DNA from 3 places in the Micromonospora sp. A202 genome. Region 2 is predicted to be linked to each of the others. Evidence: predicted binding sites of a transcription regulator. Region 2 holds the regulator's gene; each other region holds the start of a gene.
What was found. Region 2 encodes HrcA, which represses chaperone genes, less so after heat shock. Its sites were predicted from a motif close to GGTTNGCACNCTCNNNNNGAGNGTGCNAACC; they were not measured.

Region 1: groES (co-chaperone GroES) is a predicted target of HrcA. The motif match lies at 2,480-2,510, and genes of this name have one in related genera.
Region 3: groL (chaperonin GroEL) is a predicted target of HrcA. The motif match lies at 2,441-2,471, and genes of this name have one in related genera.

The regions. Positions count from the first base shown of each region.
Region 1 is NZ_VFMP01000001.1:5,829,911-5,837,365, reverse strand. It holds gene FBZ33_RS26950 (sugar ABC transporter substrate-binding protein) at 1-518, opposite strand, end outside; gene ybaK (Cys-tRNA(Pro) deacylase) at 698-1,177, opposite strand; gene FBZ33_RS26940 (methyltransferase domain-containing protein) at 1,188-2,384, opposite strand; gene groES (co-chaperone GroES) at 2,644-2,958, shown strand; gene groL (chaperonin GroEL) at 3,029-4,669, shown strand; gene FBZ33_RS26925 (molybdopterin-dependent oxidoreductase) at 4,795-6,558, shown strand; gene FBZ33_RS26920 (hypothetical protein) at 6,834-7,397, opposite strand.
Region 2 is NZ_VFMP01000001.1:5,227,999-5,235,453, forward strand. It holds gene FBZ33_RS24060 (SDR family NAD(P)-dependent oxidoreductase) at 1-512, shown strand, start outside; gene ppk2 (polyphosphate kinase 2) at 585-1,496, shown strand; gene FBZ33_RS24070 (16S rRNA (uracil(1498)-N(3))-methyltransferase) at 1,533-2,267, opposite strand; gene dnaJ (molecular chaperone DnaJ) at 2,269-3,414, opposite strand; gene hrcA (heat-inducible transcriptional repressor HrcA) at 3,490-4,512, opposite strand; gene FBZ33_RS24085 (DUF4870 domain-containing protein) at 4,738-5,334, shown strand; gene hemW (radical SAM family heme chaperone HemW) at 5,389-6,612, opposite strand; gene FBZ33_RS24095 (enoyl-CoA hydratase-related protein) at 6,632-7,441, shown strand.
Region 3 is NZ_VFMP01000001.1:6,177,924-6,185,378, reverse strand. It holds gene FBZ33_RS28660 (GNAT family N-acetyltransferase) at 87-617, opposite strand; gene FBZ33_RS28655 (cold-shock protein) at 956-1,159, shown strand; gene FBZ33_RS28650 (DUF3300 domain-containing protein) at 1,257-2,393, shown strand; gene groL (chaperonin GroEL) at 2,666-4,288, shown strand; gene FBZ33_RS28640 (hypothetical protein) at 4,345-4,593, opposite strand; gene FBZ33_RS28635 (GNAT family N-acetyltransferase) at 4,672-5,607, opposite strand; gene FBZ33_RS28630 (S8 family serine peptidase) at 5,676-7,455, opposite strand, start outside.

The sequences.
Region 1 (7,455 bases), 600 kb from region 2:
GGGGAGCCGTTCAGGTACGCCACGACGGGGTTCTTGGCGCCCTTCTCGGTCAGGCACTTCGACAGACCCTCGCCCTGGAGCTTGCCGACGGTCTCGTTGTCGAAGCTGACGTAGTACTGGGCCGAGCCACCGAGGGTGAGCCGGTCGTAGTCGATGGTGGCGACGCCCTGCGACTTGGCCTTGTCCAGCACGGCCTTGCCGGTGCCGGAGTCCAGGTTGACGATCATCAGGGCGGTCACGCCACCGGTGATCATCTGGTCGGCGATGGTCTGGAAGGCGGTCTTGTCGTTCTGGGCGTTCTGGATGTCGTACTGGACACCGGCGGCCTTGAACGCCTCCTCCAGGAACCGGCGGTCCGCCGTTTCCCAACGGGCCGAGGACTTGCTGTCCGGGAGGATCACGCCGATCTTGGGGGTCTTGGCGGAGGCGGCCTTGTCGCCGGAGTCGTCGCCACAGGCGGTCAAGCCGCCGGTCGTGAGCAGGCCCACGGCGGCGATGGTGAGGATCCCCTTACGCATGTGCAGGGTCCTTTCGGAGGTGGGGGAGGTGTTGTTTTGTTGTGTCCGGCAACGTATTTCGCGTCACACCGGCTCCACAAGACCGCGCAGGTGCATAGTTTGTTGGGAGCGATAACAATTCAGCAACGCGACTGTTACTCCGCGGGTATCCCACGAGGGAGTCGACGTAACGAAGGTCGTCAGTGGGTCTGCAACGGCGCGGTGCGGGCGTCGGTCAGCGCCACCAGATCCGCCGCGGCCAGTTCGAGTTGCAGACCGCGCCGACCAGCCGAGACGTAGATCGTCGGAAATGTCAGCGCGGAGTCGTCCAGCACTGTGGGCAGTCGCTTGCGCTGCCCGAGCGGGCTGATCCCACCGCGTACGTAGCCGGTTGCCCGCTCGGCGACCGCCCGGTCGGCCAGCGCCGCCCGCTTGCCACCGACGGCCGCGGCGAGCGCCTTCAGATCCAGCTCGCCGGTGACCGGAACGACCGCCACGGTCAGTGCGCCGTCGACCTCGGTCACCAGCGACTTGAACACGCGCTCCGGTGGCACGCCGAGCGCCACCGCCACCAACGCGCCGTAGTTCGGGGCGTCCGGTGCCACCCGGTACGGATGGGTGCGGTGCGCCACCCCACGCTTGACCACCAGTGCCGTCGCCGGAGTGCCCTGTCCTGCCACACCGGCGACGCTAGTCGACCGGCCTACCGATCAGCACTGTCGGTGCGCCGGCGACCCGGGTGAGCACCAGGCTCGCCGCCTCGCCGCCGGCCAGCCGCAGGTCCCGTCGAAGCTGCTCCGGGGTGAGCGCGGAACCCCGCTTGAGGATCTCCACCCGGCCCACCCGACGATCCCGCAGCAGCGCCCGCAGGCGCTTGAGCGAGAACGGCAGCACGTCGGTGATCTCCAGGCAGCGTGCGTACGGGGTGCGGATCGGCTGGTCGGCGTAGAGGTAGGCGATGCTCGGATCGCCGAGGGTGGCGTCCAGTTCGGTGGCCAGTTCGGCCACGAGGTGCGCGCGCACCACCGCCGCGTCCGGGTCGTACAGGTAGCGACGCGGCGGCCCGACCGGCGCCTCGTCGGCACCCGAGCCGCTGAGCTGGTGGCGGCGTGTCTCGACGCCCCGCTGGCGGTAGAGGGTGGCGCGGCGGGGCACCTCAGCCAGGTCACCACACCAGAGCGCGGCCTCGACCAGGTCGCCATCGACGCCGACCCACTCGGCCTCCGCGCCGGCCGGAATGAGCGCGTGGTCCAGGCCCGGCGCCACCTTCACCACGGTGCGCGGCACCCGCTCGGCCAGCCCGGTCACGAAGTCCCACGGTGGTGAGTAGGCGCGCGGGTCGAAGATCCGTCGCCCGGTGCCGGTGGTGCGGCGGGCCGGGTCGCAGAAGACCCCGTCGACCCGGGAGACGTCGAACGCTGTGGCATCCCCGCACTCGACAGTGAACAGGTCAGCCAGCCCGGCCGCGTCGGCGTTGGCGGCGGCCATCGCGGCGGTCACCGGGTCGGCCTCCACCCCGTACACCCGGATGCCGGCGCGGGCGGCGGCCAGCGCGTCGGCGCCGAGGCCGCATCCGAGGTCGGCCAGGGTGCGCACGCCGGCCGCGTGGAGCCGGGCGGCCCGCCGGTCGGCGACCACCCGGCGGGTGGCCTGCTCCAGCCCCGGGCGGGTGAGGAACATCCCAGCGGCTGCCGGGCCGAACTTGCCGGTCGCCCGGTGGCGCAGCTCAGCCTGGGTGAGCGCGGCCGCGGCGAGCGTCGGCGGCACCCCGGCCGCGCGCAGGGCCGACGCCGCAGCCAGTGGATCACCGCCGGCCAGCCCGGCCGCCGCCGTGAGCGCGGCCGACCCCTCGGGGGTACGCAGCGCCGCCAGCTGATCGAGATCCACCCGGTCATTGTCCGGGTGGACCCGGAAATCCGGGCTGGCGGGGCGCGACTCGCTGGCACTCTCCTTGACGGAGTGCTAGCCACGGAATAACCTGCGATTAGCACTCTCACCCTGAGGGTGCCAGCTTCCGGGTCTCACGACCCGGGGGCGCACGCCAGGCGGACCGGCACCCGCGACGACGGCCCCGCCCGGTGGCATGAGGCAGATTGACGCTGGTCGGCCCCGCCGGCCAGCAACGAAACCAGTACCCCAGGAGGGTATGCCCGTGACTACCGCGACCAAGGTTGCGATCAAGCCGCTCGAGGACCGCATCGTGGTCCAGGCGAACGAGGCTGAGACCACCACGGCGTCGGGCATCGTGATCCCCGACACCGCCAAGGAGAAGCCGCAGGAGGGCACTGTCCTCGCTGTCGGCCCGGGCCGCGTCGACGACAACGGCAACCGGGTTCCGGTTGACGTGCAGGTCGGCGACACCGTCCTCTACTCGAAGTACGGCGGCACCGAGGTCAAGTACGCCGGCGAGGAGTACCTGGTGCTCTCCGCCCGCGACGTCCTCGCGGTCATCGAGAAGTAAGCAACCGATCAGTGCCATTGCCCCGGTCCGGCTCGCCGGGCCGGGGCAATGGCGCTTCGAAGGGACATAAATGGCGAAGATCCTGAGCTTCTCGGACGACGCCCGGCACCTGCTGGAGCACGGTGTCAACGCCCTCGCGGACGTGGTCAAGGTCACCCTCGGCCCGCGCGGGCGCAACGTCGTCCTGGACAAGAAATTCGGTGCGCCGACGATCACCAACGATGGTGTGACCATCGCCAAGGAGATCGAGCTCACCAACCCGTACGAGAACCTTGGCGCGCAGCTGGTCAAGGAGGTGGCGACCAAGACCAACGACGTCGCCGGCGACGGGACCACCACCGCGACCGTGCTGGCCCAGGCGATGGTTCGCGAGGGTCTGCGCAACGTGACCGCCGGGACCAACCCGGCCGGCCTCAAGCGGGGCATCGACGCGGCGGCCGCCAAGGTCTCCGAGGCGCTGCTCGGCCGTGCCGCCGAGGTCACCAGCAAGGAGTCGATCGCGAACGTGGCGACGATCTCCGCGCAGGACGCCACGATCGGCGACCTGATCGCCGAGGCGATGGAGCGGGTCGGCCGCGACGGTGTCATCACCGTCGAGGAAGGCTCCATGCTCACCACCGAGCTGGAAGTGACCGAGGGTCTCCAGTTCGACAAGGGCTTCATCTCGCCGAACTTCGTCACCGACCTGGAGAGCCAGGAGTCCGTCCTTGAGGACGCGTACATCCTGGTCACCACCCAGAAGATCTCGGCGATCGAAGAGCTGCTGCCGCTGCTGGAGAAGATCCTGCAGAACAGCAAGCCCCTGCTGATCATCGCCGAGGACGTGGACGGCCAGGCGCTCTCCACCCTGGTGGTCAACTCGCTGCGCAAGACCCTCAAGGTCTGCGCGGTCAAGGCCCCGGGCTTCGGTGACCGGCGCAAGGCGATGCTCCAGGACATCGCGATCTCCACGGGTGCCGAGTTGGTCGCCCCGGAGCTGGGCTACAAGATCGACCAGGTCGGCCTGGAGGTGCTCGGCACCGCTCGGCGCGTCGTGGTCGACAAGGAGAACACCACGATCGTCGACGGCGGCGGCCAGAAGGCCGACGTCGCCGACCGGGTGTCCCAGATCCGCAAGGAGATCGAGGCCTCCGACTCCGACTGGGACCGGGAGAAGCTGGCCGAGCGGCTGGCGAAGCTCTCCGGTGGCATCGCCGTCATCAAGGCTGGCGCGGCCACCGAGGTCGAGATGAAGGAGCGCAAGCACCGCATCGAGGACGCCATCGCGGCGACCAAGGCTGCGGTCGAGGAGGGCACTGTGCCCGGCGGCGGCGCCGCCCTGGTGCAGATCCGTTCGGTGCTCGACGACGACCTGGGCTTCACCGGCGACGAGAAGATCGGTGTCTCGGTCGTGCGCAAGTCGCTCGTCGAGCCGCTGCGCTGGATCGCCCAGAACGCCGGTCACGACGGCTACGTCGTGACGCAGAAGGTCGCCGACCTGGAGTGGGGCAACGGCCTCGACGCCGCCAAGGGCGAGTACGTCGACCTCGTCAAGGCCGGCATCATCGACCCGGTGAAGGTGACCCGCAACGCGGTCACCAACGCCGCCTCGATCGCCGGTCTGCTGCTCACCACGGAGAGCCTCGTGGTCGAGAAGCCGGAGCAGGCGGAGCAGTCCGCCGGCGGCGGCCACGGCCACGGTCACGGCCACCAGCACGGCCCGGGCTTCTGACCCGGTAGCAACACCCGTCCCGGGGCACACCGTCGCACGACGGTGTGCCCCGGCTCGTCTTATGGGTCTGTTACCGACGCCGCCGTTGTTGGCGAGTGGACCGGATGATCGCGCACACTGGGCCGATGAGCACCACGTCGCGGCGCTACGCCGCGCTGGCCGGGATCACCGCCGCCGCCGTCGCGATCGGAATCGCCGAACCGGTGGCGGTCCTGACCGGCCCCCGGTCGGCACCGCTGGTCGCGGTCGGTGGGGTGGTCGTCGACGCCGTCCCCGAGTCGCTGAAGCAACTCGCCATCGACCTCTTCGGCACCGCCGACAAGATCGCGCTGCTGGTCGGTACGGGCCTGTTGCTGGGAGGGTTCGCGGCGCTGTTCGGTGTGCTGGCGGTCCGACGGCTGGCATTCGGCCTGGCCGGCATCGCCGCGTTCGGCGTCATCGGTGTGGCCGCCGCGCTGACCCGTTCCGGTGCGGACGCCGCCGACGCGCTGCCGTCGCTTGTCGGCGCCGGCCTCGGCGGCCTGGTGCTCTGGCTGTTCATCGACGGCCCGTTCGAGCTGGACCCCTGGCCATGGTCACCGCCCACGCCGATCGCGCCGCCCGCTGGGTCGGTGCCGCCTGCTGGGTCGGTGCCGCCTGTCGGTCCGGTGCCGCCTGCGGGCCCGGCGCGAGGGTCGCGGGCCGAGCCGCCCTCGCCGACGCCGGAGGGCCTGCCGGTGCCGGTGACTCCCGCCGCGCCGATGTCGCCTGCTGGCCCGGTGGCGCCCGCTGCGCCGGTGGCTCCGGGCGGGCAACCCACGGCCGGGGCTGCGGAAGTCGACCCCGAGTCGCGGCGGCGGTTCCTCACCAGCAGCGGGGTTCTGCTCGGCACCGCCGTGGCGGCAGGTCTCGGTGGGCGCTGGCTGGCCGGTCGACGCGGGGTGTCCGCCGCTCGGGACGCGATCCGGCTGCCCGCGCCGGTCGCCCCCGCAGCGGCCGTACCAGCAGGCGCGGACCTCTCGCTGGCGCAACTCGCGCCGTACGTCACCTCGAACCTCGGGTTCTACCGGATCGACACCGCGCTGGTGGTACCCCAGGTGGACCCGGACAGCTGGCGGCTGCGGATCCACGGGCGGGTCGGCACCGAGCGCACCTACACCTACGCCGACCTGCTGGCCCGGCCGCTGGTCGAGCGGTACGTCACGTTGGCCTGCGTCTCCAACGAGGTGGGCGGTGACCTGATCGGCAACGCCCGCTGGCTCGGCGTACCCCTGCGGGAACTGCTCGACGAGGTCGAGCCGGACGCGGACGCCGACCAGGTCGTCGGCCGGTCGGTCGACGGCTGGACCTGCGGCACCCCCACCGCCGCGCTGCGCGACGGGCGGGACGCGCTGCTGGCGGTCGGCATGAACGGCGAGCCTCTGCCGGTCGAGCACGGCTTCCCGGTCCGGATGGTGGTGCCCGGCCTCTACGGCTACGTGTCGGCGTGCAAGTGGGTGACCGAGCTGGAGCTGACCCGATTCGCGGACTTCGACGCGTACTGGGTGCCGCGCGGCTGGTCGGTCGAAGGGCCCATCAAGACGCAGTCGAGGATCGACACGCCCCGGGGACGTAACCGGCTGACCACGGGGCCGGTGACCATCGCCGGTGTGGCGTGGGCGCAGCACCGGGGCATCCGCCAGGTCGAGGTCCGCGTCGACGACGGCGAGTGGCAGCAGGCCGAGCTGGCCCCAGCCGTGTCGGTGGACACCTGGGTGCAGTGGTCGTGGCGCTGGGCCGCCACGCCAGGCGAGCACCGGCTCCAGGTCCGGGCAACGGACGCCACCGGCGAAACCCAGACCGAGCGTACGCAGGATGTCGTCCCGGACGGCGCCACCGGCTGGCACACGGTCACTGTCACCGTCCGCTGATCCGGCAGTGCCGGGCGGTCCGCCCCGGTCGGAAGCCGTTGGAGTGCTGTCGGCCCAGCCCGGCCCAGCCCGGCCCGGCCGGGCGGCCCGCCCGCCCGCTTGGGTCGATCAAGGAGTTGTGGTGCTGGACAGACCACCCGAACCATCCTCAGTCCGGCACCACAAGTCCGTGATCGACCCGGGCCAGGGACGCGGGTGGTGCGGATATGCCGCTGGCCGGCACCCCGGGTTGGGGTGCCGGCCAGCGGTCGGGTAGTCCAGTGTTTGTGTTGGTGTCAGCTGTTCCAGTGCTGGCCGACCAGGTCGGTGGCCTGCTGCTCCCACTGGGCGTAGGCATCCGGGTAGGCCGACACCTGGACGGTCTGCGCGGCGTCGGTCAGCGCCATGTCCTGCCACCCGTCGACCTGGCGGAGGCCCTTGAGGAACGCGGTGGTGGAGTAGGCGGGGTCGGTGATTTGCTCCGGCGTGCCCCAACCACTGGTCGGGCGCTGTTGGAACAGGCCCAGCGAGTCGTGGTCGTTGGCGTCGCCGAGGTGGCCCAGGTTTTCCAGCTTCGACTCCTGCAGGCTCGTCGCGATCGAGATGACCGCGGCGCGCTCGGGCAGGCCGGCCTTCTTCGTCGCGGCGATGATCGCCTTGACGTTGGCGGTCTGCTCGTCGTTGAGGGTGATGTGGGACTGCTCGCCCTGCGGCTTCGGGGCGGCCGACTGCACCGCCACCGCAACCGGCTTGCCATCCACGGGGTTGGCAGCGTGGGCGGCGATCGGGCCGGCGAAGACACCACCGGCGAACGCGAGACCAGCAACAGACAACATGCTCTTACGAATGATCGTGTTCATGGGGGTAGCTCCTTCGGGGGTAGGAACACCCGGGCCGCCAAGGGGGGTCGGCGACACA
Region 2 (7,455 bases):
TCAACAACGCCGGGACGTACGGCGACCGGGACGAGCCGCACCCGATCTTCGGCACCTCCTACGAGCAGTGGCAGCAGCGCTGGCGGCGGGTGGTGGAAACCAACCTCACCGGTGCCGGCAACGTCACCTGGTGTGCCGCCCAGCACATGCGCGAACGCGGTGGGCGGATCGTCAACGTCTCGTCCCGTGGCGCGTTCCGGGGCGAGCCGGACCAGCCCGCGTACGGCGCCAGCAAGGCGGGTCTGAACGCGCTGGGTCAGTCGCTCGCCGTGGCGCTCGCGCCGTACGGCATCACTGTCGCCACCGTCGCGCCGGGTTTCGTGGCGACCGACATGACCACCGAGCACCTGCGCGGCGAGCACGGTGCGGCGATCCGGGCGCAGAGCCCGTTCGACCGGGTGGCCGAGCCGGAGGAGATCGCGGCCGCGGTGCACTGGCTGGCCTCGCCACAGGCCGCGTGGGCCTCCGGCACGATCGTCGACCTCAACGGCGCCTCCTACCTGCGCAGCTGACGGCGGAACAGCCGCCCACATCACCCGGCCAGGGGGTGGTTCGCGGCACGAGGGCGGGTAAGTCTCTGCGACATGGCCGACTCCGCGCTGCTGGACCTCACCGCCGACTACCAGGTGGCCGATGGCCACGACGACGACCCCGTCCTGCTCCGACCCGACGGGACGCCCGTCGAGACCTGGCGGGAGGACTACCCGTACGACGAACGGATGGACCGCGACGAGTACGACCGCGACAAGCGGCTGCTCCAGATCGAGCTGCTCAAGCTCCAGGACTGGATCAAGGAGTCCGGCGAGCGTCTGGTGATCGTCTTCGAGGGTCGGGACGCGGCCGGCAAGGGCGGCACCATCAAACGTTTCATGGAACACCTCAACCCGCGTGGGGCGTCGGTGGTGGCGCTCGCCAAGCCGGACGAGCGGGAGGCCGGCCAGTGGTACTTCCAGCGGTGGATGGCGCACCTGCCGGCGGCCGGTGAGATCGTGCTGTTCGACCGTTCCTGGTACAACAGGGCCGGCGTCGAGCGGGTGATGGGCTTCTGCTCCCGCAAGGAATACCTGGAGTTCCTGCGTCAGGCCCCGGAGCTGGAGCGGATGCTGGTGCGCTCGGGCATCCGGCTGGTCAAGTTCTGGTTCTCCGTCTCGCAGAACGAGCAGCGCACCCGGTTCGCGATCCGCCAGGTCGACCCGGTCCGGCAGTGGAAGCTCTCCCCGATGGACATCGCGTCGCTGGACCGGTGGGACGAGTACACGGAGGCCAAGGAGGCGATGTTCTTCTGGACCGACACCGCCGACGCGCCGTGGACGGTGGTGAAGAGCAACGACAAGAAGCGGGCCCGGCTGGAGGCGATCCGGCACGTGCTGCACCGCTTCGACTACGCGGGCAAGGACCCCGAGGTGGTCGGCACGCCCGACCCACAGATCATCGGGCCGGCCGGGCTGGACCTGACGCCGGAGGAAGAGGTCGTGCCGGTGTTTCCCCGCCCCTGACCGACGCCGCGAGCAGGCCGGACGGGCGTGGTCGGACTACCAGCGGCCGAGGCGGGTGGCGAGCACGCTGAGCGCCGCCACTCCGGCGGTCGAGGTACGCAGCACCGCCGGCCCGAGCCGCACCGGCCGGCCGCCGGCCTCACGGAATGCGGTCAGCTCGGCCGGGGCGATGCCACCCTCGGGGCCGACCACCAGGACGATCTCACCGGTGGCCGGCAGGTGGGCGGTGGTGAGCCGCTCGTCGGCCTCCTCATGCAGCACGAACCCGGCGGCGGCACCGGCGATCCGGCGGGCCACAGTGGCTGTCGACTCGTCCGGCGCACCGGCCACCACAGGCAGCCACGGCCGGCGGGCCTGCTTGGCCGCCTCCCGGGCGGTCGCCACCCACTTCTCCCGGGCCCGTACGCCCCGGTCACCGCGCCACTGGGCCACCGAGCGCGACGCCGCCCAGGGCACGATCTCGTCGACGCCGACCTCGGTCATCGCCTGCACGGCCAACTCGCCCCGGTCGCCCTTCGCGATGCCCTGCACGGTGACGATCCGGGGTACGGGCGCGTCCGCGTACCCCCGGGAGGTGATGGTGACCTCCAGGGTGCCCCGGCCGACGGCGGTGACCACGGCGGCGGCCGTGCCACCCCGGCCGTCGGCGAGCAGCAGCTCCTCGCCGACGCGCAGCCGCTGCACTGTGGCGGCGTGGTGCCCCTCGGGGCCGTCCAGGGTCAGCGCGTCGCCGGTGGGCAGCGCCTCGACCAGGAACAGCGGCGCGGACACCTCAGGCGTGCCCGTTGAACGCGTCGCGCATCCGGGAGAAGAAGCCGCCCTGCTTGGACAACTCGGCGACCTCCTCACCGCGGGTCTTGGCGAAGTCGCGCAGCATCTTTTCCTGGTCGGGGTCGAGCTTGGTCGGCGTCCGCACGTCCAGGTGCACGTAGAGGTCGCCTCGGCCGGTGCCGCGCAGGTGGGGTACGCCCCGGGCGCGCAGCCGCAGCGTGCTGGCCGGCTGGGTGCCGGCCTTGACGTCGACCGTCTCCTCGCTGTCCAGGGTCTTGATGGTGAGCCGGGTGCCCAGTGCCGCCGCGGTCATCGGCACGGTGACGCGGCAGTGCAGGTCGTCGCCCTTGCGGGAGTAGACGTCGTGCGGCCGCTCGTGGATCTCCACGTAGAGGTCGCCGGCGGTGCCGCCACCCGGGCCGACCTCACCCTGCTGGGCGAGCCGGATCCGCATGCCGTCCTCGACGCCGGCCGGGATCTTGACGGTCAGCGAGCGGCGGGTGCGCACCCGGCCGTCGCCGGCGCAGGTGGGGCAGGGGTGCGGGATGGTCGTGCCGTAGCCCTGGCACACGGTGCACGGCCGGGCGGAGACCACCTGGCCGAGGAAGGTGCGCTGCACCGACTGCACCTCGCCCCGCCCGGCACACGCCTCGCAGGTCGCCAGGTGGGTGCCGGCCGCCGTGCCGGCGCCGGAGCAGGTGGTGCACAGCACTGCGGTGTCGACGGTGATCGGGGCCTCGACGCCGAACGCCGTCTCGTGCAGGTCCAGTTCGAGGCGCAGGATCGCGTCGGCGCCCGGCCGGGTACGCGGACGCGGACCACGGGCGCCGCCCGCGGCACCGCCGAAGAACGCGTCCATGATGTCCTGGAAGCCGACGAACGGGCCGGCACCTCCGGGACCTCCGGGGCCTCCGGCACCGCCGCCGCCCGGGGCGAGCGGGTCGCCACCCAGGTCGACGATCTGCCGCTTCCGGTCGTCCGAGAGGACCTCGTACGCGGCGTTGATGTCCTTGAACTTCTCCTGAGCCTCCGGGTCCGGATTGACGTCCGGGTGGAACTGGCGCGCCAGCTTGCGGTAGGCGCGCTTGATCTCGTCATCGGAGGCTTCCCGGCTCACACCGAGAATGCCGTAGTAGTCCCTGGCCACTGCGTTCCGTGTCCTCATGTTCGTCTCGCGTTGTGCCGGTCGGCGGCCGCAGCCGGCCGCATCGGCCCTGACCAATCAGTTCTGGGCCAGCAACTCGCCCACGTAGCGTGCCACGGCGCGAACCGTGGCGATGTTGCCGGGGTAGTCCATCCGCGTGGGCCCCAGCACCCCCAGGCCGCCGACGATCGTGGCGCCCGGGCCGTAGCCGGTGCTGACCACGGAGGCGGCCCGCAGGTTGTCGAACTCGTTCTCGTCGCCGATCAGCACCCGGGTCGTGCTGGGCTCGGTCTCGCCGATGAGCTTGAGCAGGACGACCTCCTCCTCCAGCGCCTCGAGGATCGGTCGAAGGGAACCCTGGAAGTCGAGCAGGCCACCCCGGGTGAGGTTGGCGGTGCCGGCCAGGGCGATGCGTTCCTCGTGCCGCTCGACCAGGGTCTCCAGCAGCACAGTGGCGAGCGTGGTCATCGCCGGACGCAGCTTGGGCGACGACTCCTCGACCAGCGCCTGCACCAGCGGCGGCGTGTCGGACAGCCGGGCGCCGGCGAGCTTCTCGTTGACCAGTCGGCGCAGGTCGGTGACGTCGTCGGCGGGCACCGGACCGGGCAGCTCCACCAGACGCTGCTCCACCCGCCCGGTGTCCGCGATCATGACGACCATCAGTCGGGTGGTGGAGATCGGCACCAGCTCCAGGTGACGCACCGAGGAGCGGGCCAGGCTCGGGTACTGCACGACGGCGACCTGCCGGGTGAGCTGGGCGAGCAGGCGCACGGTGCGGTGCACCACGTCGTCGAGGTCGACCGCGCCGACCAGGAAGCGCTCGATGGCCCGGCGTTCGGCTGGGCTGAGCGGCTTGACCCGGGACAACCTGTCGACGAAGAGTCGGTAGCCGCGGTCGGTGGGCACCCGGCCGGCACTGGTGTGCGGCTGCCGGATGTAGCCCTCCTCCTCCAGCACGGCCATGTCGTTGCGGACCGTGGCCGGGGAGACCCCGAGCTGGTGCCGCTCGACCAGCGCCTTGCTGCCGACCGGCTCCTGGGTGGAGACGTAGTCTTCGACGATGGCGCGGAGCACGGCGAGTTTCCGGTCGTCGAGACCCATCCTCCGCACCTCCTGTCGCACGTCGGCCGCCGGCGTCCTCGGCCGGCCGGGCCGTCCTGGCACTCGACTGTAACGAGTGCCAGTCTACGTCGGCGTGCCCGCCAGCGCGATGATCAACGGCTGCCCGTCGGTGCGGCCCGCGCCACCCCGCCGGGCCGATCGACCCTCACGGCCGGGCGGTGTCGCGCTGGTGCCGCGTTGCCACGTGCCCCTACGGTGGCATCCATGACTGAACCTCCTCGCCCTCCCGGCGCGGGTGACCCCGGTAACTACCCGCCGGAGCCGCCCACCGCACCACTGTCCGGGGCACCCGGCCCGGGCGGCTATCCCCCGCCCGGTGGCTATCCGCCGCCCACCGGTGACCAACCGCCGTCAGGCGGCTACCCTCCGGCGGGTGGCTATCCCCCGCCTGGCGGCTATCCCCCGCCCGGTGGCGGCTACCCGACCGGCGGCGCCTACGGCGGCCCTGGCGGCTTCGCCAACAACGAGGACAAGACCTGGGCGCTGATCGCCCACTTCGGCGGCGCCGTCGGCATGATCGTCAGCGGTGGTGTGCTCGGCTGGATCGCCCCGCTGGTGGCGATGCTGGCACGTGGCAGCCAGTCCCCGACGGTGCGGGCGCACGCCGTGGCGGCGCTCAACTTCCAGCTCATCTGGTCGATCGTCGGCCTGGTCGGCTGGGTGTTGACCTGCATCCTGATCGGCTTCATCGGGGTCGGCGCAGCCGTCATCCTCGGTCTCGTGTTCGGCATCATCGCCGGAATCAAGGCCAACGAGGGGCAGCTCTACCGCTACCCGCTCTCCGCGAACTTCATCAAGTGATGCCGGGTCGGCCGCTCCCCCGGCCGGCCCGCACCACCGGAACGGCCCGCCCACTCAGGGCAGCAGGTCACGCACGACCGCGTCGGCGAGCAGCCGCCCGCGCAGGGTGAGCACCGCCCGGCCGGCCGCGTACTCGTCGGCGGCCAGCAGGCCGTCGGCCAGGGCCCGCTCGGCGCCCGCCCGGCCGGTGGCGTCGAGCACCGCCAACGGGAGACCGCTGGCGAGGCGCAGTCGGAGCATCACGTCCTCCATGTGCGCCTCGTCGCCGGTGAGCACCTCCCGGGCCAGGCCGGGTGACGCGCCCGCCGCCAACCGCTGGGCGTACGCAGTGGGGTGTTTGACGTTCCACCAGCGCACCCCGCCGACGTGGCTGTGCGCCCCCGGCCCCAGCCCCCACCAGTCGGCGCCCGTCCAGTAGAGCAGGTTGTGCCGGCAGCGGGCGTCGTCGGTGCGCGCCCAGTTGGAGACCTCGTACCAGGAGAGCCCGGCGGCGTCGAGCGCGGCCTCCGCGGCCAGGTAGCGGTCCGCGGCCACGTCGTCACTGGGGTACGCCAGCTCGCCGCGCCGCATCCGGGCGGCGAGCCGGGTGCCGTCCTCGACGATCAGGGCGTACGCGCTGACGTGGTCCACCCCAGCGGCGACGACCTGCTCCAGCGAGGCGGCGAAGTCCTCGGTGCGCTCCCCCGGGGTGCCGTAGATCAGGTCCAGGTTGACGTGCTCGAACCCGGCGTCCCGTGCCTCCAGGGCGGCGGCGGTGGCCCGGCCGGCGCTGTGTTTGCGGTCCAGGATCGCCAGCACTCCCGGGGAGGCCGACTGCATGCCCAGCGAGATCCGGTTGTAGCCGGCGGCCCGCAGCAGCTTCAACGATTCCGGGGTGACCGATTCCGGGTTGGCCTCGGTGGTCACCTCGGCGTCGGCGGCCAGCCCCCAGGTGCGGTCGATGCCGTCGAGGATGCGGGCCAGGTCGTCGGCGGGGAGCAGGGTGGGAGTTCCACCGCCCACGAAGACGGTGTCGACCCGGGGCGGCGGGCTGTCGCCCAGCACCCGGGCGGCGAGCGCCAGCTCGGCCAGGACGGTGTCGGCGTACCCCTCGCGGCTCGCACCGCCGCCCAACTCGGACGCGGTGTAGGTGTTGAAGTCGCAGTAGCCGCAGCGGCTGGCGCAGAACGGCACGTGGACGTACACGCCGAAGCCGCGCGCGCCGACCGCCGTGGTGGCGGTGGCGGGCAGCGATCCGTCGACGGGGACGGTCTCACCATCTGGAAGGACGCCGGGCATGGCCACTAGTGTGCCCGGCATGACCTCTCCCGACGTCCTCGTGCGGGTCGCCACGGCCCGCGGGGTGACCACCCTCACCCTGGACAGCCCGCACAACCGCAACGCGCTCTCCACCGGCCTCATGACCCAGCTGCTGGCGGGGTTGGGCGACGCGGTCGCCGACGAGACGGTTCGAGCGATAGTGCTCGACCACACCGGCCCGGTCTTCTGCTCGGGCGCCGACCTGAAGGAGACGGCCGCGGCGTACGCCAGCGGCACGGTGCCCGCCGCGATGCTGGGTGACGTGCTCGCGGCGATCTGGGACTGCCCGAAGCCGGTGCTGGCCCGGGTGGGCGGGCCGGCGCGGGCCGGCGGGCTGGGCCTGATCGCCGCCGCCGACCTGGCGGTCTGCGCCGACGAGGCGACGTTCGCGTTCACCGAGGTGCGGATCGGGGTGATCCCGGCGGTGATCTCGGCGACCGTGCTGCCCCGGCTGCACCCGCGCGCCGCCGCCGAGCTCTACCTGACCGGGGACACCTTCGACGGCCGACGGGCCGCCGAGATCGGCCTGGTCACGGCCTCGGTCCCGGCGGACGGGCTGGACGACGCGGTTCGGCGCTACTGCGACTCGCTGGTGCGCGGAGCGCCGGGCGCGCTGGCCGGGGCGAAGGAGCTGCTGCGCCGGCCGGGCACCGCCGAGCTGCGCGGTGACCTGGCCCGGCTGTCCGCCCTCTCGACCGGCTACTTCCTCTCCGACGAAGGGCGTGAGGGGATCATGGCCTTCCGGGAGAAGCGATTGGCTCGATGGGCGGCCGCTCTGGACGGTGGTTCCGGTGATCATGCCGGGTAGGGCCGGGGGCGCCG
Region 3 (7,455 bases), 950 kb from region 2:
CCCTTGTGGGCACTGTGGCGCGGGCGCTTCCGGTTTCTTTATTGGGGGGCGTCAGAGTGGTTCTGCCTTGGGATGAGTTCTCTGTTCTAGGCGGGTCGGCGCATCTGTAGCTCGTTCAGGGCTGGGATTTTGGGGTGGGGGACTCGCACGCCGGTGTCCTTGAAGCCCAGCCGCTGGTACGCCCGGTAGGCGCGGTCGTTGCCGACCACGACCTCCAGCAGCAGTTCCGGTCGGCCGCACGCCCGGGACCAGTCGGCCACCCCGTCGATCAGGTCACCGAGAAGGCCGCTGCCCCGCCAGGTCGGCGTGACGTACACGGCGTAGATCACGGTCAGCCCGGGCTCGTCCGGGGTGACCGTGCCACCGGCATGCCCGACCAGCCGACCGCCCGGGTCCGCGACGAACTGCGCGTTGTTCGGGCCGGCCGAGGTGTACGCGACCCGTGCGGCGTACTCGTTGTGTGGCCGGGCCGCCGCGTCTGCGAGGGTCTCCAGGAAGGCCAACGGTGCGTCGGCGAGCATCTCCAGGCGCAGCGCCCGCATCCGGGCGGCGTCCTCCGGCCGGCCCCGGCGGATCTCCGCACGACGAACGGAGATCGAGCCCGTATCGGTGGTCATGCCGCATGCCTATCACAGGGGGTGAACGGCATTTTTCGGGTCGGGCCCGATCTTCACCGGGTCGCGGCGCAGCCTCGTCTCCTTCCCCGCGGGCACTCACGTCGATGAATCCGTCGGATCGCCGCGTCGGGTCGACCGGTGCGGCCGGAGCTGGTGTGGAAGCGATCAGGACCATGCCCGATTTGTGGTCGTGCGCGGCTGTCAGTCCTCGTGTAGCGTGCGATTTCGGTCACCTACTTCAATGGCGGTCATCGATTGCCGGAGCGGTGGTCCGAGGGCGCCCGGCCGCTCCGTGCGCCGGGTCAGGCAGCACCGCGCAGAGTGAGGGAAGTGGCACCGTGGCACAGGGCAGCGTCAAGTGGTTCAACGCCGAAAAGGGCTACGGCTTCATCGCCGTCGACGGCGGTCAGGACGTGTTCGTTCACTTCTCCGCGATCGAGATGGACGGCTACAAGGCGTTGGACGACGGCCAGCGGGTCGAGTTCGAGATCGCCCAGGGCCAGAAGGGCCCCCAGGCGGAGCACGTACGCGTCATCGCCTGACCGTTCCGCACTGGTCGGCCAACGCCTTGGGGGCTGGCGGCACGGGCGCGCAGCCGGGAAGATCGTGAACCGTTCCAGCCGATGCTGAGGAGCGTTCATGACCGACCAGCCACCCTCGTCCAACCCGCCCTACGGGCCGGGTGAGCCAGGCCCGTCCGACCCCACGCAGGGCGCCTGGGGCCCGGCCGGTCAGCCGCCTGGCTCCGTGCCGGGTGTCCCGCCGGCTGGTTGGGATCCTGCGCAGGGCGCCTGGGGCCCGGCCGGTCAGCCGCAGCAGGGGTGGGTGTTCCCGCCGACCGGCGGCTACCCGCCTGGAGCGGGGCCCTACGGTCCGCAGCCGTGGCATCCGGGGCCGCCGGTCAACTGGTACCCGCCGGGTTACGGGTACGACCCGAACGACCCCCTGGTCACCCCACCCGGTGCCGGCCTGGCCGGCTGGTTCAGCCGGTGCTGGGGAGCGCTGCGCCGGGGCTGGCGGCAGCTGGTGCCCATCATGCTGCTCACCCAGGTGCTGCCCGCGGCGGTGCTCTCGGTGATCTCTCTCGGGGCGGACCCGTCGGCGAAGTGGGCCGCCGAGGCCCAGACGAGCACGACCGCCGCCCTGCCGGACAACTTCGCCGTGGAGCTGGTGAGCCTCCTGGTCCTGCTGATCGGCGGCAGCGTGCTGGTCGGGCTGTTGCAGGCCGTCGGGTGGGCCGCCGGCAGTTGGGTGATCACCCAGCAGGCGGCCGGTCAGCCGGGCAGCCTGGATTCCGCGCTGCGCTACGGCATCCGTCGGGCACTCGGGCTGTGGGGGTGGACCCTGCTGATCAGCCTGCTCATCGGCATCGGTGCCTGCTTCTGCGTCCTGCCGGGCATCTACCTGGCGTTCGCGCTGAGCATGGCCGGCCCGGTCTACCTCTTCGAACGCCACAACCCGATCGGCCGGTCGTTCCGGATGTTCCACGACCGGCTCGGCCTGCTGCTCGGTCGGGTTGCCCTGGTTGCCCTGGCGGTGATCGTCGGCACCGTGATTCCCGGCGTGCTGGAGGGCGTTGGCACCTCGGCGTTCGGTACGGATCCCTTCGCGTCCCCGGACAGCGCGGTCGGGGCGGTGGTGGTGATCGGGATCACCGCGGTGCTGGCCCTGCCGGCCCACCTCTCCCAGATGATCGGTCTGCTGGTCACGTACGCCGAGCAGCGCGCTCATGAGGCGCCGGTGAACACTCCCGGACTGGCCGCGGAACTCGGCTGAGCGGCCCCATCGTGCTTGCACTCGGCAGGGGAGAGTGCTAAACAAGTCATTGGCACTCGCATACCGTGAGTGCCAACGGTCGGGACGGTGGGGCCAGGTTGTGCCGGTGTGGAGACACCGGGGCAGCACATGGCCGGTCGTCGCGGGCTATCCGGCCCGGCCGAAGGACGTCGTCGTCGCCAGGTGGCGACGTCCCTAGGTGCGCACACCAGGCGGCCCATCCGGGGCACACATCTCGGGTGGCCCGTGAGTGTCCAGGAGGACAACGCCGTATGGCCAAGATGATCGCTTTCGACGAAGAGGCTCGCCGCGGCCTCGAGCGGGGCATGAACCAGCTCGCCGACGCCGTAAAGGTGACCCTCGGCCCGAAGGGCCGCAACGTCGTGCTCGAGAAGAAGTGGGGTGCCCCCACCATCACCAACGATGGTGTGAGCATCGCCAAGGAGATCGAGCTCGAGGACCCGTACGAGAAGATCGGCGCTGAGCTGGTCAAGGAGGTCGCCAAGAAGACCGACGACGTTGCCGGTGACGGCACGACGACGGCGACCGTCCTGGCCCAGGCCCTGGTTCGCGAGGGCCTGCGCAACGTGGCCGCTGGCGCCAACCCGATGGCCCTGAAGCGGGGCATCGAGGCCGCGGTCGCGAGCGTCTCGGAGGAGCTGTCCAAGCTCGCCAAGGACGTCGAGACCAAGGAGCAGATCGCCTCCACCGCCTCCATCTCCGCTGGCGACAGCACCGTCGGCGAGATCATCGCCGAGGCGATGGACAAGGTCGGCAAGGAAGGCGTCATCACCGTCGAGGAGAGCAACACCTTCGGGCTGGAGCTGGAGCTCACCGAGGGTATGCGCTTCGACAAGGGCTACATCTCGGCCTACTTCATGACCGACCCGGAGCGTATGGAGGCCGTCTTCGACGACCCGTACATCCTGATCGCCAACAGCAAGATCTCGTCGGTGAAGGACCTGCTCCCGATCCTGGAGAAGGTCATGCAGTCGGGCAAGCCGCTGCTGATCATCGCCGAGGACCTGGAGGGCGAGGCCCTCGCCACCCTGGTGGTCAACAAGGTCCGTGGCACCTTCAAGTCGGTCGCCGTCAAGGCGCCGGGCTTCGGTGACCGCCGCAAGGCCATGCTGACCGACATCGCCATCCTCGCCGGTGGCCAGGTCATCAGCGAGGAGGTCGGCCTCAAGCTCGACGCCGCCAGCCTCGACATGCTGGGCCGCGCCCGCAAGGTCGTGGTGACCAAGGACGAGACCACCATCGTCGACGGTGCCGGTGACGCCGAGCAGATCCAGGGCCGGGTCAACCAGATCCGGGCCGAGATCGACAAGAGCGACTCCGACTACGACCGCGAGAAGCTGCAGGAGCGGCTGGCCAAGCTGGCCGGCGGCGTTGCGGTCATCAAGGTCGGCGCGGCCACCGAGGTCGAGCTCAAGGAGCGCAAGCACCGCATCGAGGACGCCGTTCGCAACGCGAAGGCCGCCGTCGAGGAGGGCATCGTCCCGGGTGGTGGCGTCGCGCTGGTCCAGGCCGGCAAGACCGCCTTCGACAAGCTCGACCTGGTCGGCGACGAGGCGACCGGTGCGAACATCGTCAAGGTCGCGCTGGACGCCCCGCTGCGGCAGATCGCCGTCAACGCCGGCCTTGAGGGCGGCGTCGTGGTGGAGAAGGTCCGTAACCTCGAAGCGGGTCACGGCCTCAACGCCGCCAACGGCGAGTACGTCGACCTGCTGGCCGCGGGCATCATCGACCCGGCCAAGGTGACGCGCTCGGCGCTGCAGAACGCCGCTTCCATCGCGGCGCTGTTCCTCACCACCGAGGCCGTTGTCGCGGACAAGCCGGAGAAGACCCCGGCTGCCCCGGCTGGCCCGGGTGGCGGGGACATGGACTTCTGAGTCCAGTTCCGACACGGAACGGGGCGGGCCGCTGATGCGGTCCGCCCCGTTCGTCGTCAGGTCGGCAGTGGGCGCTGGTTGCGCCGCTTCTGTGCCCGGTCGTACGGCGGAAGCAGTTTGATCGGCTCGTCCACCATCTCCCGTGACTCCTCGACGACCGCCGACCCGTCGTCGGTGGTCATCTCGGCCAGTTGCTCGGCGTCGCCGTAGTCGAGCCGGTCGAACGGCAGTTGGCCGGGGAGTTCGCCGACCGGTTTCCAGGTAATCGGCGGGCCGTCCTCGGTCTGGTCGTCATCCGTGGTCATGGCTGCCTCCTCTACCGAAACGGTAGGGGGCGTCGATGACCGACGCGGGCGAATGGATCAATGTCCCCTTTGCCCCGGTTATGCCACCGGCAGGGTCCGCCGGTACAGGAAGAAGACCCGCTCGATCCGGGCACCCGCGCCGCCCGAGTAGAACGGCACGGGTCCCACCCAGCCGATCTCCGCCCGGGTCAGCCCCGCCGCCTGCTGGTCGCGCAGGCAGCGCCGCAGCAGCACACCACCGATGCCCGACCCCTCGGCCGCCGGAGCGGTGCCCATCGGCCCGAACCAGCTCGGCCGGGACGACCCGTACGCGGCGAAGCCAAGTACCTCGCCGCCCCGCTCCGCCAGGTGGCAGCCGGCGCCGTCACGACCCACCGACCCGGCCAGCTCGCCGTCCCACGTGCCGCCGAAGGTGGACCGGGCGAACGCGGTCAACGCCGGGAGATCCGCCGGCTCCGCCCGGCGTACCGTGACGCCCTGATCGGCCAGCCGCCGCTCCGCCGCCTCGGTGGACCGCAGTGCCGGCGACCCGTCGTACGACAGGTCGGCGGTCATGTTCCAGGCGGTCCGGTCCTGCTGGTAGCCGAGCGCGAGGGCGGCGCAGACCGCCGGGGTGTAGCGGACGTCGATGCCCGGCCACGCGTAGTACGGCGGGTTCCCGGCCAGCAGCACCTCGGTCGCTCCGCGCTCGGCCAGCACCTGCTCGGCCCGCCGCAGCAGCGCCCGGCCGACGCCCCGGCGGCGCTGATCCGCACGGACCGCGACGAGGTCGACGTGCCCGATGCCCGGCTCGGCCGACGACAGCGAGCAGAACAGCACCCCGACCAGGTCCGCACCCCGGTACGCGCCCAGCCCGACCACCGGCCGGTCGGCGGCGGCCCGGGGCCCGAGCGCGTCCACGATGGCGGCGGCCTCGGTGGCGTCCTCGGGCAGGTCGAGAGCCTGTTCGCAGAGCCGCACCACGGTGTCTGCCAGGTCGCGGGTCAGCTCGGTGACGGTGATCTCGGCGTCCATGGTCGCCGACCCTAGAACACCGTGTGGCGACCCGCGCTCCCGCCCGTCGGATCCGGAAGGAAACCTGCCTATTGCTGGGCGGCGCGCACGGCGGCGTACGCGTCCACCTCACCGGCACCCGTGACGTTCGACGGAGCACCACAGGTGTCGGACGGGTTGTCGGAGCGGTAGGTGGGCGTCGCCGACGTGGCGGTGTCCCGCAGGATCTGCCGGGTCCGGGCCACGTCGCCGACCAGCGCCGGGTTCGCCGACCACATCAGCGCGACCACCCCGGCCACCTGCGGGGTCGCCATCGACGTGCCATCCAGCGCGGCGTACGTGCCGCCCGGCATGGCCGACACCACACCCACACCCGGTGCCAGCACGTCCGGCTTGCTCGCACCCGGCACCGGCCCGCGCGAGGAGAACTCGGCCACCCGGCGCTGCGCGTCCACCGCACCCACGGTCAGCACGTCCGCGTACGGCGCCGGTGGGTCGTCGATCGACGCGCACCACGGCCCGGTGTTGCCGGCCGCGGCGACCACGAAGATCCCGGCGGCGTCCAGCGCGGCGGTGGCCGGCCGCAGTACGCCGGGATCGCAACCCTCGATGGGCGGGCAACCCCAGGAGTTGGTGAGCACCTGCGGGGCGCGCTCCGGACGGCCGTCGGTCAACGGGTCGCCGCCGGCCGGGAAGGGCGCCAGCATGAACTGGAGGCAGTCCAGGTAGTACGCAGGGCTGCCGAGGTTGCGGTCCAGGTTGACGCAGCCCACCCACTGCGCGTCAGGCGCCACCCCGATGCCGTCGCGCCCCACCGCACTGCCCACCGTGTGGGTGCCGTGCCCACCCTGGTCGGTCGGGCTGCGGGTGTCGTCCCACGGGTCGTACCAGGAGTCGTCTCCGCCCCGGAACCCGGCGCGCAGCGCCGGATGGGCGCCGTCCACCCCCGAATCCGAGCTGCCCACCACGATGCCCGTGCCCGTCACCCCGAGCTGGGACCACACCCGGTCCGCGCCGATCTGGCGGATGTTCCACTCCGGGCCGGTGGGCCTGGGCGCGGTGCCGCGGCTCTGCCCCGCCGGCGCCGGCAGTGGCCGCAGACGTTGGCTGACCAGCACCCGGGCCACCTCAGGTCGGCGGGCGAGCCACGCCCGCACCGCCGGACCGCCGTCGACCTCCACCGCGTTGACCAGGTAGTACGACACCGGGTCGAGTCGCAGTCGACGCAACCCCCGGAGCAGGTCGGCCTGGCTCTGCTCGGCGGTCGTCACCAGCCGCCGGTAGACCTCCGTCGCACGGGCGTCCCTCCCGGCCCGACCCGCAGCGCCGGCCGGCAGTCCACTCAGATCGGCCTGCGCCCGCAGCACCACGAACAGCCGCTCGCCGTGCAGGCCCGGTTGGCCTGGACCCAGGTCGACCACGCCGAACGCCACCAGCAGCACCACGGCTGCCACCGCGGCCGACCGGCGACTCGGGGTGCGTGCCGTCGGCCGGGCGAGCAGCACCGCGTACCCGATGGCGACCAGGACCGCGACGGCGAGCCCGGCGCCAGCGGCGACCGCCACCCAGAACGGGATGTCCCGGGTGGCGACCAGCAGCAGGGTGATCTCTTCCGGGTCGGTGAAGGCCAGCGGGCCGAGTGCGGCCAGGCCCACGAGCCAGCCGGTCGCCGTGCGGCCGGCGCGTGCGGCGCCGGCCGGGTCGGTGCTGGGTCGCCAGGCCGCGGCCCACAGCGCGGCCAGTGCGAAACCCACCGGGGGCAGGGTCAGCAGCGCGGGCAACTGCGCGCCGGACTGGCCGGTGCCGGCCGCGAGCAGCAGCAGCGCCACCCCGGCGACCAGACCTCCCAGCAGGACGAGCCGGGCCGGC